3 regions of the Lactococcus sp. LG1267 genome follow, and region 3 is predicted to be linked to each of the others. Evidence: riboswitches for the same ligand, from Rfam matches in the RefSeq annotation. Region 3 holds a riboswitch; each other region holds the start of a gene.
What was found. A riboswitch is a leader RNA that binds a small molecule or an ion and turns the genes downstream of it on or off. The one in region 3 is predicted to bind lysine.
Positions count from the first base shown of each region.

Region 1 (5,038 bases), 910 kb from region 3:
GTTGGGAGGAATGGCAATGAAATTCTCTTGGCGTAAACGAGCAGAAAAGTTAGGCTTGGACATTAATGCTAAAAAACCAAATCTCGTTATTTCTTCTGGGTATCAAGTTTGTTGGGAAAAATTCTGTGTATATTGGGATATTGAAATGCGTGAAGTACCGATGGACAAAAACCACATGTCAATTAATCTAGACAAGGTTATGGATTATGTTGATGAATATACTATTGGTATTGTGGGGATTATGGGGATTACGTATACAGGAAGATATGACGATATCAAGGCTCTTGATAAGTTAGTTGAAGAACACAACAAACGTACAGATTATAAAGTGTACATACATGTAGATGCTGCTTCAGGTGGACTTTATGCACCATTTGTTGAACCACATCTTAAGTGGGATTTTCGATTAAAAAATGTCATTTCCATCAATACATCAGGTCATAAGTACGGTCTCGTTTATCCTGGAGTAGGTTGGGTATTATGGCGTGATAAGAAATATTTACCAGAGGAGTTAATTTTTAAAGTAAGCTATCTTGGAGGAGAATTACCAACCATGGCTATTAACTTTTCTCATAGCGCGGCTCAGCTGATAGGACAATATTATAATTTTGTACGCTATGGTTTTGATGGATACAAAGCTATACATGAAAGAACGCATAAAGTAGCGATGTATTTAGCAAAATCAATTGAAAAAACAGGTTTATTTGAAATTGTAAATGATGGTTCACAACTTCCAATTGTATGCTATAAATTAAGAGAAGACAGAAATTGTGACTGGGATTTATACGACTTAGCCGATCGTTTATTAATGAAAGGATGGCAAGTGCCAGCCTATCCTTTACCAAAAAACTTAGAGGATAATATTATACAACGGATAGTAATTCGAGCGGATTTTGGAATGAATATGGCATACAATTACGTGCAAGATATGCAAGAAGCTATTGAATTTTTGAATAAGGCACATCTTAAATACCATAATAATCCTAAAAATAAAGTATATGGATTTACACATTAAAACAATCTCATTTTTACAAGCCAAACCTATTTTCGTTGATTAATAACAAGAGTGAATATATAACAAAAAAGACGAGATTTTTCTCGTCTTTTTTGAGAAGGTTTACATTAAAGCAAAGATAAACTCTGAGTATAGCACAACCATAATAGTAAGTTATTCCGAAAGATATTCTTTCAATCTCTCCATAGCAATCTTAATCACTTCCATTGAAGCTGCATAGGACAAACGGACATAACCTTCACCATATTGACCAAAGGCTGATCCTGGAATGAATGCTACATGTTTTTTCTTTGCAAAATCATATAAAAATTCAAAAGAATTGCTGTTATATTCTGCTGGAATTTTGGCAAAAATATAGAAAGCCCCGTCTGGCTTGATAATTTCAAAGCCAAGTTCAGTCATTTTCTCAATAATGTAATCCCGCCGTTTGAGGTATTCGACTTTCATTAGCTCAGCATCATTTTTTCCTTTACTCAGAGCTTCAACTGCTGCCCATTGCGATTGTGTTGAGGCGGAAGTAACCAGATATTGGTGTGTTTTTACAAGCTGATCAATCAAGTATTTTTCTGCAAAAATCAGCCCCATTCGCCAACCCGTCATCGCATGTGATTTTGAAAGGCCATTAAGTACAAAAGTTTGATCACGTAAAAAGGTCGAAATAGAAGTATGTACATGTTGGCTATAGTTAATTTCAGAATAAACTTCGTCAGAAAGGACAAAAATTTCATGTTTTTTGATGATTTCAGCAAGTGTTTTAAGTTGGGCATGAGTGTAAGTTATGCCCGTTGGATTTGAAGGATAATTAAGGATGATAGCCTTGATATTCTCGGTTTCGTTCAATACTTGTTCAAGTTTTTCAGGAGTTAAGACAAATTTATCAGTTGTGGTATCAATCTCGACCAATTGACCGCCAGCTAAGCTTACTACAGGCGCATAACCAGGATAAGCAGGTGCCGGGATTAGAACTTTATCGCCAGGTTCAATAATTGAAAGGAGACAAGTAGCAATCGCCTCTGTGACACCAACTGTGGTCAAAATTTCTGTTTCAGCATCGTAATGCAAATTGTATTTTTCAGCTACAAATTGACTGGCTGCATGACGGAGTTCAATCAGGCCACGCATGCCAGTATAATGACTTTCATCGGCATCAATCGCATCAATTGCAGCTTTTTTGATATGTTCAGGTGTCGGAAAATCTGGTTCACCAAGTGTTAATTTCAAAACATTCGGTATTTTGGAGATTTCCTGATCAAATTCACGAATTTTAGAAATTTTAATTTTTCCAAGATTAGTGTTAAATTTATTTGATAAATCCATACATAGCACCTCCGCAGGTCAATAGTTAAAGTTGGCTTCAAGCAAAAACTCCGTATATTCGTCGTTTTAAATTTGTATTATAGCATTTTATTTTAAAAATTCACAAAACAATGTCGCAAAATATTTTGGAGATTCGGAAGTTCAGATAAAAAATACACCTTGTAAACCTTGATTTAAAGCAGTTTTAAAGAAAAAAATAAGTCAATACTAAAAATTTGAAAAGTTTTCAATTGACAAACAATACTGAAAATATTATAATTGTGAAAAATAAATTAGAGGTAGCAATGCAAATGAGTACTACACGAGAGGAGGCATCCGACGACCGTGTACGAAAGGTAATCATTGCCGAACGTTAGCAACAGAGGCATCTGGCTAGCGTGGGGGTATAGGAAACACCTATACCACTCGGACTTGAATAAGTCTGGCGCTAAGTGATCGAACCGAATAATATAGAATTCTTTTTTAACTCTATTTTCATGACGACATAAAAGGCGCTTGTACTTACAAGTGCCTTTTGTTTTTATATGATGTGAGTTTGCAGGTTGAAGCGCGACAACGATAGAATAATGTTTTAGCGAGTCAACGAATAAGAAAAACTCTGCTTCTTACATCGAAACTCATTATATCAGTGGTCAAAGGGCACTGGAGACAGAGTTAAAGATTGAGATGGGAAAAAATATCATTTGGTAGACTAAAAGTAAAATCTTCCTTCTTTCAGTTACAATTTTTGACAAGCCTCCATAGCATTGAAACTACCGAAATCTTCAGATAAAGATTTGCATAGCAAGTCCACAGGAGCATGAAATGAAAGTACCATTTATTACTAAAGATCAATTAGATAAAATTACTGCAGAATTTCCGACACCATTTCATTTGTATGACGAGCACGGAATTCGCGAAAAAGCAAGAGCGCTAAACACAGCATTTTCTTGGAATAAAGGTTTCAAAGAATTCTTTGCGGTAAAAGCTACACCAACGCCTGCAATTTTGAAAATTTTGCAAGAAGAAGGCTGTGGAGCTGATTGCGCGAGCTATGTTGAACTTATACTAGCAAATAAATGTGGTTTTGATAAGTCTGAAATTATGTTTTCATCAAATGACACTCCACCTGAAGAATTTTTATTAGCCAAAAAGCTAGGGGCTACGATTAATATTGATGCATACAACCATATTGAATTTTTATCCACATTGGCAGGATTTGAATTTCCCGAAACAATGAGCTTACGCTATAACCCTGGTGGAGTTTTTACAATGGGTACCAAAATTATGGATAATCCTGAAGAATCAAAATTTGGAATGACAAAAGCCCAACTGATTCAGGGAATTAAAGATTTGCAAAAGTTGGGTGTGAAGAAATTTGGAATGCATAGCTTTTTGGCTTCAAATACTGTGACAAATGAGTATTATCCAAAATTAGCACAGCAATTATTTGAATTAGCACTTGAAATTCGTGAAAAAACAGGCGTTTCTCTTGATTTTATAAATCTTTCTGGTGGTATCGGCGTTAATTATCGTCCAGATGAAGCTCCTAACGATATTGCTGTCATCGGCGAAGGAGTACATCGTGTTTATGATGAAGTTCTAACTGCCAATGGCCTAGGGGAAGTCAAAATTTATACGGAACTTGGACGCTTTATGTTGGCGCCTCATGGCTTACTGGTCACACGTGTCTTGCATAGAAAGCAAACCTATCGGACGTATATTGGCGTGGATGCGAGCGCAGTTAATCTGATGAGACCAGCATTTTATGATGCTTATCATCATATTACTGTTATAGGAAAGGAGGAAGATAAAGTGAAAGAAATTGTTGACGTGACTGGTTCATTATGTGAAAACAATGATAAATTTGCCAGGCAGCGCGAACTTCCTGTGATTGATGAGGGAGACCTATTAGTCATTCATGACACAGGTGCGCATGGTTTTTCGATGGGATATCAGTATAATGCAAAATTACGAAGTGCCGAATTATTGCTTCAGCAAGATGGGAGCACGCGTATGATTCGACGGGCAGAGCGACCTGAAGACTATTTTGCAACATTGGATGGCTTTGAGTTTGAAATCTAACCGAAAATTAGCTGGTGAATGCTTGTAACAGCTTTTACTTCTAACCACTGATAAAATCATAAATAACATTTGGATACAAATTAAAGGAGTGGAGTAAGAACAAGGCGAAGAGGAGATGTTTTTCAAGAGAAAGAAAATTATACGATGAGTAGTTTCCTTTTCTTCTATCGCAACACTCGTCAAAGGTTTCTGAAATATATCTACAGGAGAAAATAATGCTTAAAGGTTCAATTGTGGCGCTCATCACGCCCTTTAATGATGATAATTCTATAAATTTTGAAAAATTAGCTGAGCTGATTGAATTTCAGATTAGCCATGGAAGTGCGGCTATTTCTATTTTAGGCACAACAGGAGAAGCACCGACGATTAGCTTTGAGGAGAAAAAAGCAATCGTTGAGTTTGTAGTTAAACAGGTTGCTGGACGTATTCATATCAATGTTGGAGCAGGAAGTAATAACACAGCACAAGCAGTGGAATTTGCTCAAGCATTTGAAAAGTTAGGTGCGGATAGTTTGCTTGTGATTACCCCTTATTATAATAAAACCAATGAAACAGGGATGTTAAAGCATTTTACTAAGATTGCGGAGTCTGTCGATATTCCGATTATCATGTACAATGCACCAGGTAGAACAGGAGTGAATC
Region 1 is NZ_CP071295.1:16,823-21,860, reverse strand. It holds gene J0J33_RS00110 (glutamate decarboxylase) at 1-1,015, shown strand, start outside; gene J0J33_RS00105 (pyridoxal phosphate-dependent aminotransferase) at 1,169-2,332, opposite strand; lysine riboswitch at 2,598-2,770, shown strand; gene J0J33_RS00100 (diaminopimelate decarboxylase) at 3,137-4,396, shown strand; gene dapA (4-hydroxy-tetrahydrodipicolinate synthase) at 4,612-5,038, shown strand, end outside.
Region 1: another riboswitch for lysine. It lies ahead of J0J33_RS00100 (diaminopimelate decarboxylase); the one in region 3 lies ahead of J0J33_RS04640 (ABC transporter permease subunit).

Region 2 (5,038 bases), 560 kb from region 3:
CTTCCTTTAGAAAAGTTCTTATATAGTTAGCATCCCCTTCATGCGAAAAATCATGATTACCCAAAATCGCAAATTTTCCTAAGGGTGCTTCAAGTTCTGCTAAAATTTCTTTTACCTTATCAACATCATGCGCTTGCGCCCAATCGACTTTATCAAATAAGTCGCCTGTGAACAAGATCAAGTCAGGTTGTGTTTTATTTATGTGTTTTGAAAATTTAAAAAAGCGGCGTGGATGTGTGTGCCAATTAAAATGTGTATCGGTAAAGTGTGCAACTTTCAGCCCGGCTGTGTTTGAAATTTTCACTTGTCGCACACGCATTAAATGCGGTTCAACGAAAATACCATAAGCCAAAAGGCAGAAAAGTAAAATTATAATCCATGTCATTGCTTTATTTTACCATATTCAGATTTTTTATTCTTCATAATGAGATTCACGCTCCTTATTGTATCAAAGCACGTAACAAAAAAACACCCGAAGGTGCCTAGTTATTTCTTAGTTTTCGTCAGAAGCTACGAATGGCAAGAGAGCCATAACACGTGCGCGTTTGATAGCTGTAACCACTTTACGTTGGTTTTTAGCTGAAGTACCAGTTACGCGACGTGGCAAGATTTTACCACGTTCTGAGATAAAACGTTTTAAGAGTTCAGTGTCTTTATAATCAACAACTTCGATTTTGTTAGCTGCGATAAAGTCAACTTTTTTACGGCGTTTGAAGCCACCACGTTTTTGAAAAGCCATAGTGTGTTTCTCCTTATATTATTGTATGATGTTGTTGAGTAGAAAAGTCAATACGGATACCGCTTTTATACTCAACGAATAGGGCTCAGATAGACTGCCTTATACAGCTGCCTTACTTATTAGAATGGAAGATCATCATCTGAGATTTCCATTGGTGAGCCACCAAATGGATCTGCATCACGACCAAAATCAGGTGTTGAATTTCCTGCTGAGCTGTTAGAGCCAGCAAAAGGACGATTTTGTGATTGTTGTTGCTGTGGTGCAGAATATGAACCAGAGCCACCTTCACGTGCGGCACGACTTTCAAGCATTTGGAAGTTATCAGCCAATACTTCAGTCACGTAAACACGTTGACCTTCTTTGTTCTCATAATTTCGCACTTGAATACTACCTGTTACACCAATCAAGGCACCTTTTTTAGCCCAATTTGCCAAGTTTTCAGCAGATTGGCGCCAGATGACACAGTTAATGAAATCAGCTTCACGTTCGCCTTGCGCGTTTTTAAAACGACGGTTAACAGCAATCGTAAATGTAGCAACCGCAGTATTTTGCGGTGTGTATCGCAGTTCAGGGTCACGCACAACGCGTCCGACCAAAACAACATTATTAATCATGATGCTTCTCCTTTAAATTTGTCCAGCTAAACTAGAATTAAGCTTCTACTTTAGTGATCATGTGACGAAGAATGTCGCCGTTAATCTTAGCAAGACGGTCAAATTCGCTCAAAGCTTCTGAATCAGTAGCAGCTTCAAGAGTTACGATGTGGTAGATACCTTCGCGGAAGTCTTGAATTTCGTAAGCGAGTTTGCGTGTTTCCCAGTCTTTAGACTCAAGATTAGCAGCACCGTTGTCATTCAAGATACTATCGAAACGTTCAACGAGGGCTTTCTTTGCTTCTTCTTCAATGTTTGGACGAATAATATAAAGAATTTCGTATTTTGTCATTGATTTTTCCTCCTTTTGGACTAATGACACAGGTTGGAGCCTGTGTAAGTTATGAGTTTTTACTCACAAGTATATATTCTATCAAATTTAGCTACATTTTGCAAGTTGATTTATCTTATTTATTCTATTATAAAATAAAAAATAACCCTCTGCCTCTGCAGAAGATTTCTCATCATTTTTTATTATTAAGCGACTACATCAAGCACATTAGCTGGAATGTAGCGATACTCACCTTCTTTCGATTGATAATAGCCAAGCTTTTTCACGATAAAATGCAACTTGCAACGGCTATCAAAGCGCTGGTATAAGTGGGAGATTTCCCCTTCCTGGCTACGGGTTACGCATACTATTTTTTCTCCCGCGTAAGTTGGAGATACATATTTTGGGGTAAACGTCATTGAAAACCACCTCCAGATATAATTGAGATGAAAACGCAATCATCTCTTCTTATATTATAACTCTTTTTAATCTCTAAAACAAATGTCTAGATTTTTAATGGCTAAACATTAAAAAATCTGTAATTTTAAACAACAACATGTATAATTATTCAAATCTAGTAGGCTCGTCCTTGACATCCCTCTCAAATTAATCTAAAATATTCATAAATACTTAATAAACGATAGAGGTCGCAACCAATAATAAGCTAAGCAGAGCTAGAGCATGCTGAGAAGTTTAGCCCAGGAGCGGTTGCCGAAAGAAAAGTTATGCTCACCGACTTTTCTTGGTTTAGCGGGAAATACCTGTTAAACTGTCGTGGTCTAACTATGACCATGATGCGCTATTCGGATGAAAGATCTTTCTGACGTTTAGCAATCTCTAGGGATTGCTTTTTGTATTAATATTTATAAATTTAGGAGAGAAGTAATGGATAATACTTCAAATAATGAGGCCACGCCATCCACGCAAGTTAAACGTGGCCTTAAACATCGTCACTTAACAATGATTGCCTTAGGAGGAACTATTGGTACCGGGCTATTTGTTGCATCAGGCGCAACGATTTCTCAAGCTGGACCTTTAGGCGCGTTAGTTGCCTATGTCGCCATTGGGCTCATGGTTTTCTTCCTTATGACGTCTTTAGGTGAAATGGCTTCCTATCTTCCAGTATCAGGCTCTTTTGCTTCTTTCGCTGACCGTTATGTAGATAAAGCTTTCGGCTTCGCTATGGGATGGAACTATTGGTTTAACTCAGCAATTACTGTAGCGGTTGAGGCAGCTACAGTTGGTGTTATTATGCAGTTCTGGTTGCCCCATGTGCCCACATGGATATGGTCGACTATTGTGATTGCGCTCATCCTCTTGGTTAACCTCATTTCAGCTAAAGCTTATGGTGAAGCAGAATTTTGGATGGCGACAATTAAAGTCATCGCTGTTATCGCCTTTATCGTGATTGGTCTCGCAACAATTTTTGGAGTTATGAGTTATAAGCCAGATGTGGCACGCAATCTTTCTGCTGGAGGAAATCATGGTTTTGTCGGTGGTATTGGAGGTATGATTGCTGTCTTCATGATTGCAGGCTTCTCTTTCCAAGGTACAGAAATCGTTGGTATCGCAGCCGGCGAGTCAGAAAACCCTGAGAAAAATGTACCCTCAGCGATTAAACAAGTCTTTTGGCGGATTATTATTTTCTATTTCCTCTCAATATTCGTAATCGGTGCCTTGGTTTACTATAAAGACCCAAGTCTTCTCCGTGCAGCAACCCAAAGCGACATTACCGTTTCTCCATTTACCTTGGTATTTGAACGTGCTGGCTTAGCTGCTGCTGCATCCGTTATGAATGCTGTCATCTTAACCTCGGTTATTTCATCTGCCAATTCTTGGTTATATGCTGCTTCTCGCATGCTTTTTGGTATGGCAAAAGAGGGGCATGCACCGAAAATCTTCGCTAAAACAAATACAAGCAACGGGGTACCAATTTATGCAATTTTAGCGACTGTTGCCATCGGTCTTTTGGCCTTCTTAACAAGTATCTTCGGAACTGAGATTTATTTCTATTTGGTCGCTGCTTCCGGTTTATCTGGTTTCTTGGCTTGGATTGGAATTGCTATCTGTCATTTCCGCTTCCGCCGTGCTTTTATTAAACAAGGTCACAAACTTTCTGAGTTAGGCTACCATGCTAAATGGTTCCCTATTGGGCCAATCATCGCTCTTATTCTTTCAATCATTATCGTTATCGGGCAAATTACTACCGTAACGATGAATGCGCAAAGCATCATTACAACCTACCTTGCTTTACCTCTCTTCTTGATTTTATATTTCTCTTACAAAATCGTGAAGAAAACAAAACTTATTCCGCTTGAAGAAGTTGATTTAAGCCGTGATATTGATTAAAACGAATATAAAAACGCCATAAGGCGTTTTTTTAGTCGTTGATTATCTTCACTTTTTCACCAAAAAATTCTTTAGCCTTACTTACAAGAACTTCTTCTGCTTCTGGCTCAGATTCCGTATCTTTTGTAACATGCTGCTCCCCTTTTTTAAGGCTTAAGACATACTCTTGACGTACAGAATGCCAATCTTGCTCTGCTAAAGCAATAATCTCAGGCGAGAATCCCAATATTGATGACATTAAATTGCCAAAAGTTAATTGTAGGTTTTCATTTTCCGTAACACGCTTTGCTAAATTACCATGAGGAAAAGTAACTACCACAAAATTACTTGAGGCTGCCACGGGGGCAGTATTATTGATTAAGGCACGGTCTGAAGGTTTGGTAAAGCTGGAAACAATTTCAGGCCATGCACCAAAAACTGCTTGACGAGCTTCGTTGGTCGCTTCCTTTAAAGCTTTAAAAACCAAATCTTGATTTACAGTGTACTTTTCGGTGACTGTTTTCGTTTTCACTTGCTGCTTAATTTGAACTTCTTGACTGACAGTGGATACCACCGTTTGGCTGCCCGTTTCTGCCAATTTAGCTTTTAGCTCTGCAACTTCTGCTTTTAAAGCCTGAAGCTCATGGCTCAAACTTTCTGGAACTTCCTTATCTTCCGCAGAAGAATAAGCACCTGCATCTACAAGACGCATCGTCATCACATCAGCAGCAATTTTGCTCTGTGTTGTTTCTTTAATAATTTTCAGAGACTCAATCGCAATGTTGATCCATTGGTAAAGACGAGGTCGTGGGATTTCATTATTTTCCCGCAAAAGCAAATCACGGAAATAAGTTAAGAGATCTTCCGTAAAACGCAACATATTTTTACCTTCAAGAAAGATTTTCTCCAAAGCATCAAGTGCAGTTGGTCCATCTGAAGCGATCAATGCTGCAACATAAGAGACAAGCGCTTCATTGGCAATGGAGCCTGTCACTAAAAGAGCATCCTTCTCTGCAAGCTTGCCATCAGAAAAACTTAAGGCCTGAT
Region 2 is NZ_CP071295.1:374,675-379,712, forward strand. It holds gene J0J33_RS01860 (metallophosphoesterase) at 1-385, opposite strand, end outside; gene rpsR (30S ribosomal protein S18) at 494-739, opposite strand; gene ssb (single-stranded DNA-binding protein) at 859-1,353, opposite strand; gene rpsF (30S ribosomal protein S6) at 1,391-1,684, opposite strand; gene J0J33_RS01880 (hypothetical protein) at 1,870-2,082, opposite strand; lysine riboswitch at 2,297-2,473, shown strand; gene J0J33_RS01885 (amino acid permease) at 2,549-4,012, shown strand; gene dnaX (DNA polymerase III subunit gamma/tau) at 4,044-5,038, opposite strand, start outside.
Region 2: another riboswitch for lysine. It lies ahead of J0J33_RS01885 (amino acid permease); the one in region 3 lies ahead of J0J33_RS04640 (ABC transporter permease subunit).

Region 3 (5,038 bases):
TGCAAAATGTGGGTGATGTCGTAACACGCGAATACTTGGTTTCTGAAGTATGGGGTTACGAAGAAGGTACAGAAACAAACGTTGTTGACGTTTATATCCGCTATTTGCGTAACAAAATTGACGTGGAAGGCCGCGAAAGTTATATTCAAACGGTTCGTGGTATGGGATATGTCATGCGTGACCGCAAATAATATAGGGAATATATAAGAAGATTTCTAGTGGTTTTGCCACTAGATTTATTCCTTTTATGGCGATGTAAAGAAATAGAAAAATGCGACATGGTAAAATTTTTTGATTCGAAGAAGAAAAAAGCAGAAAATCTGCCCGAGCGTAAGCGAAGCATCATGCTACGTTGGGCCTTTGCAAATACGATTTTTTGTTTTATAACCTTCACTATTTTTACAGTATTAGTTTATCAACTGACCATAACAACCTTCATCAATTCTGAAAAAGAGGACATGATGAAAGCTCTGGACAATGTTGAGCAAAGTTTGTCCCAATCGGAAAGCAAACTGTCGGAGGACAATCTTGCGAATTATTTGGCTTATGCCAAAGACTACACAGCATCCAGTCAGGGAAAAGAAAATGAGCTAGAAACACTTGGAAGTATGATTGGTTCTAGGAAGTCTTTTTATGTCTTTGATGTCGGTGAAAATTTGATTTATTCGACCAATTCGTATGGTTTCCCGCTAAGGAAAGATGTGGGGGATTCTACTCATGCTGTACGTACATTTGGTGAATATTCTGGTTATTTGGTTGAACGACCCGTTCATTCTAAGAAAACAGGGAAACTGATTGGCTATGTGCAGGCTTTCTATGATATGAGTTATTATTACAGCGTGCGAACAAAGCTGCTGATTGCCTTGATTATCTTAGAAATTATTGCTCTCTTTATTGCTCAGTTTGTCGGTTATTTTATGGCAAGTCGCTATATCAAGCCTCTAGAGCGTTTGCACGATGCGATTACTACACGTGCCAATAATTTGAAGGCGGATTTCAAACCTGTAGTGATTCAAACAGGCGATGAAATTGAAGAACTGGCGACTGTTTATAACGACATGATGATTAAGCTTAACGATTACGTTGATCAGCAGAAACGTTTTGTTTCTGATGTCAGTCACGAGCTACGTACGCCACTTGCAGTTTTAGATGGTCATTTGAATCTCTTGAATCGATGGGGGAAAAATGATCCTGAAGTGCTTGAGGAGTCTTTACAGGCCAGTATAGAAGAAGTTAGCACGATGAGAACGATGTTAGAGGAGATGCTTGCATTGGCCCGTCTTGAAAGCATTGATTTTCAAGATGAAGATCTGATCTGTGATCCAACAGAAGTTTCTAATTTTCTTAAGAAAAACTTTCTCCTTATTCATCCTGATTTAAATTTAACTGTTGAGAATTACTTGACGCCGGGTAGTTTGGCTCATATTTATCCCAACCATTATGAACAAGGCTTAAAAATTTTGATTGATAATGCGATAAAATACTCGCCTAAAGATCGCCAAGAAGTGAAAATCCATCTAGAAGAAGATGACAAATACATTATTACAACAGTTGAGGATCGTGGCTATGGCATTAGTCAAGAAGATTTAAAACATGTCTTTGAGCGCTTTTTCCGTGCCGATAAAGCACGAAATCGAGATATAGGTGGAACAGGTCTTGGTCTGTCTATTATCCAACGCATAGTGGAAAACTATGACGGGGATGTCAGTGTGACTTCCATTGTAGGCGAAGGATCGAAATTTACTTTAAAAATTCCTAAGATTAAATAAACATAAAAAATCTAGTGATTATATAAAAGTACTTATTGGGCTTTTAATCTTAATCTTATTTCTTGAGTTTTTTGATAATTCGAGAAAATTGTTGACATTCGTTTAAAAAAAGGTTAAGATTTAAAATACAATATACAAATAAAATGATAGAGGTCGCAATGAATAGGAAGTTTTACTGAGCTGGACAAGCGTTGAAGTAAAACGGAGGAGACATTGCCGAAATGAATTCACTCGTCCAAGTGAGTTTGTTGGGGCAGCAAGGGATACTTGCTGAACTGTCGCAGTTTTGCGGAGTGCTATTCGTTACTTACTGATAATATGAATCACGTACAACGTTTAGCAACCTCTCTGTGTAAAGGTTGCTTTTTATTTGGAAAAATGAAAGAGAGAGTATTATGAGAAGAACAAACTTATTCTTACTTGTCGCGACGTTGTTTACGGTATTATTTATCGGTAGTTCAAAAGTGAGTGCAGAACAGTTCCGTGTCGGAATGGAAGCTGCATATGCCCCTTTTAACTGGACACAATATGATGATAGCAACGGTGCTGTCCCTATTGATGGTGTAGATGGTCAATGGGCTAATGGTTACGATGTACAAGTTGCAAAAAAACTTGCTGATAAGTTAAATAAAGAATTAGTAATCGTCAAATCAAGTTGGGATGGCTTGCTGCCAGCTCTAAAATCCGGAAAAATCGATGGCATTATTGCAGGAATGTCGCCAACTGCGGAACGTAGAGAGCAAATTGCCTTTTCAGAACCGTATTACACATCTAACCTTGTAATGATGGTCAAAAGTGGCGGTCCCTTTGCTCAAGCATCGAGTTTAGCAGACTTCTCTGGTGCAAAAATCACTGCTCAGCTGGGAACTTTTCACTATAACATGATTGACCAGATTGAAAGTGTTAACAAGCAAACAGCAATGAAAGATTTTTCAAGCATGCGTGTGGCTTTACAAAGTGGAGCCATCGATGGTTATGTAGCTGAACGTCCCGAAGGAGTGACAGCAGAGAAAGCAAATCCAGACTTCAAAATGATTGAATTTGGCGAAGGAAAAGGTTTTGTCACAAACTCTGATGATACAACAGTCGCAGTAGGTTTACGTAAAAATGATCCCAACTTACCTGTAATTAATAGCTTTTTGACAGGTTTTACACCTCAAGACCAAAAAGAACTGATGGATGAAATGATTGCTGCTCAACCAGAAGCTAAAACACAAGGCGCTTGGTATGATCAAATTATCAGTATTGTAAGAGATAACGGCAAACAGTTTCTTAATGGTACAGGGATGACCTTATTCATCTCTTTGATTGGTACGATTATTGGTACGGTTTTAGGTCTTCTTATTGGCGTTTATCGTACTATTCCAGAAATTAGTAATAAATTTTTAGCCTTTTTACATAAAGTATTTGGCTGGCTTATTTCAGCTTATATTGAAATTTTCCGTGGTACACCAATGATTGTTCAAGCAATGGTGCTTTACTATGGAACAGCTCTAGCTTTTGGCTTGAGTTTGGATCGGACCTTAGCTGCGCTAATTATTGTGTCCATCAATACAGGTGCTTATATGTCGGAGATTGTACGTGGCGGTATTTTCTCTGTGGATCAAGGGCAATTTGAAGCCGCGCAAGCTATCGGAATGACGCATGGGCAAACTATGCGCAAGGTTGTTTTACCACAAGTCTTGCGAAATATTCTTCCAGCAACAGGAAATGAATTTGTCATTAATATCAAAGATACATCAGTCTTATCTGTAATTTCAGTAACTGAGCTCTTTTTCCAAGGGACAACAGTGGCGCAACAAAACTTTATGTATTTCCAAACCTTTGCTGTCATCTGTGCAATTTACTTTGTCTTAACATTTACAGTAACACGTATTCTACGCTTTGTAGAAAGAAAAATGGATGGACCAGACGCTTACGTCCCAATCCAAAATCAAATGCAAGTACAAGAACCGGGGGACGCTTAAATGACAGCAATCTTAGAAATCAATCATTTAAAAAAATCATTTGGCAGTAATGAAGTGTTAAAAGACATTCACTTAACGGTAAATCAAGGCGAAGTTATTTCGATTATTGGTTCATCTGGAAGTGGTAAATCGACATTACTTCGTTCAATCAATTTATTGGAGAAGCCATCTGGTGGAGAAATAATTTATAAAGGTGAAAATGTTTTAGCAAAAGGCTTCGATATTCCTAAATATCGCACGCATCTGGGCATGGTTTTCCAAAGCTTCAACTTGTTTAACAATATGAATGTTATCGAAAATGTTATGGCTGGGCAAGTTACAGTATTGAAAAAAAGCCAAGAAGAAGCTCGGACTATTGCGCTCGAGAATCTGGAAAAAGTGGGCATGGCAAGCTTTGCTAATGCCAAACCTGCACAACTCTCCGGCGGACAAAAACAACGTGTGGCGATTGCTCGTGCAATTTCTATGAATCCAGATGTGATATTATTTGACGAGCCGACTTCAGCGCTTGATCCCGAAATGGTAGGCGAAGTCTTACAGACAATGAAAGGACTGGCTGAAACAGGCTTAACAATGGTTATCGTTACACATGAAATGGAATTCGCGCGTGATGTAAGTGATCGTGTAATTTTCATGGATAAAGGGGTTATTGCTGAAGAAGGACGGCCAGCGGAAATCTTCGGAGCTCCGAAAGAAGAACGGACGCGCGCTTTCCTTTCACGCTTCTTGAAAGCTTAAATAAAAAGAGCAAGCTTATGCTCTTTTTTTCTTTGCAAAAGACCTCTTATTTTCACAGTAAAACTTTCAAATACAAACTCTATATTGAAAAAATAGGTAAATAGCGGTAAAATAGAGGGAAGTAGAAAGAATAGGAACAATGAAAAAAATCAAAACTTTTGAAGAAAAAAAAGTACTCATCCTCGGATTAGCAAAATCAGGAGAAGCTGCAGCACGCTTGCTTCATACTCTAGGTGCACACGTAACTGTAAATGACGGAAAGGCTTTTGAAGAAAACCCTGCCGCGCAAGCCCTCTTGGAAGAAGGCATTGAAGTTATCTGTGGCAGCCATCCCCTTGAACTTTTAGACGAAGATTTTGATTTTATGGTAAAAAATCCAGGTATTCGTTATGATAACCCAATGATAAAGAAAGCATTGGATAAAAAGATTCCAATTGTTACAGAAGTTGAACTTGCTTATCTTGTTTCGGAAGCTCCAATTATTGGGATTACTGGAACCAATGGTAAGACAACAACAACAACGCTGATAGCAGATATTTTAAATGCGGATGGTCAGTCTGCAAA
Region 3 is NZ_CP071295.1:931,320-936,357, forward strand. It holds gene J0J33_RS04630 (response regulator transcription factor) at 1-191, shown strand, start outside; gene J0J33_RS04635 (HAMP domain-containing histidine kinase) at 279-1,769, shown strand; lysine riboswitch at 1,909-2,076, shown strand; gene J0J33_RS04640 (ABC transporter permease subunit) at 2,165-3,736, shown strand; gene J0J33_RS04645 (amino acid ABC transporter ATP-binding protein) at 3,737-4,474, shown strand; gene murD (UDP-N-acetylmuramoyl-L-alanine--D-glutamate ligase) at 4,614-5,038, shown strand, end outside.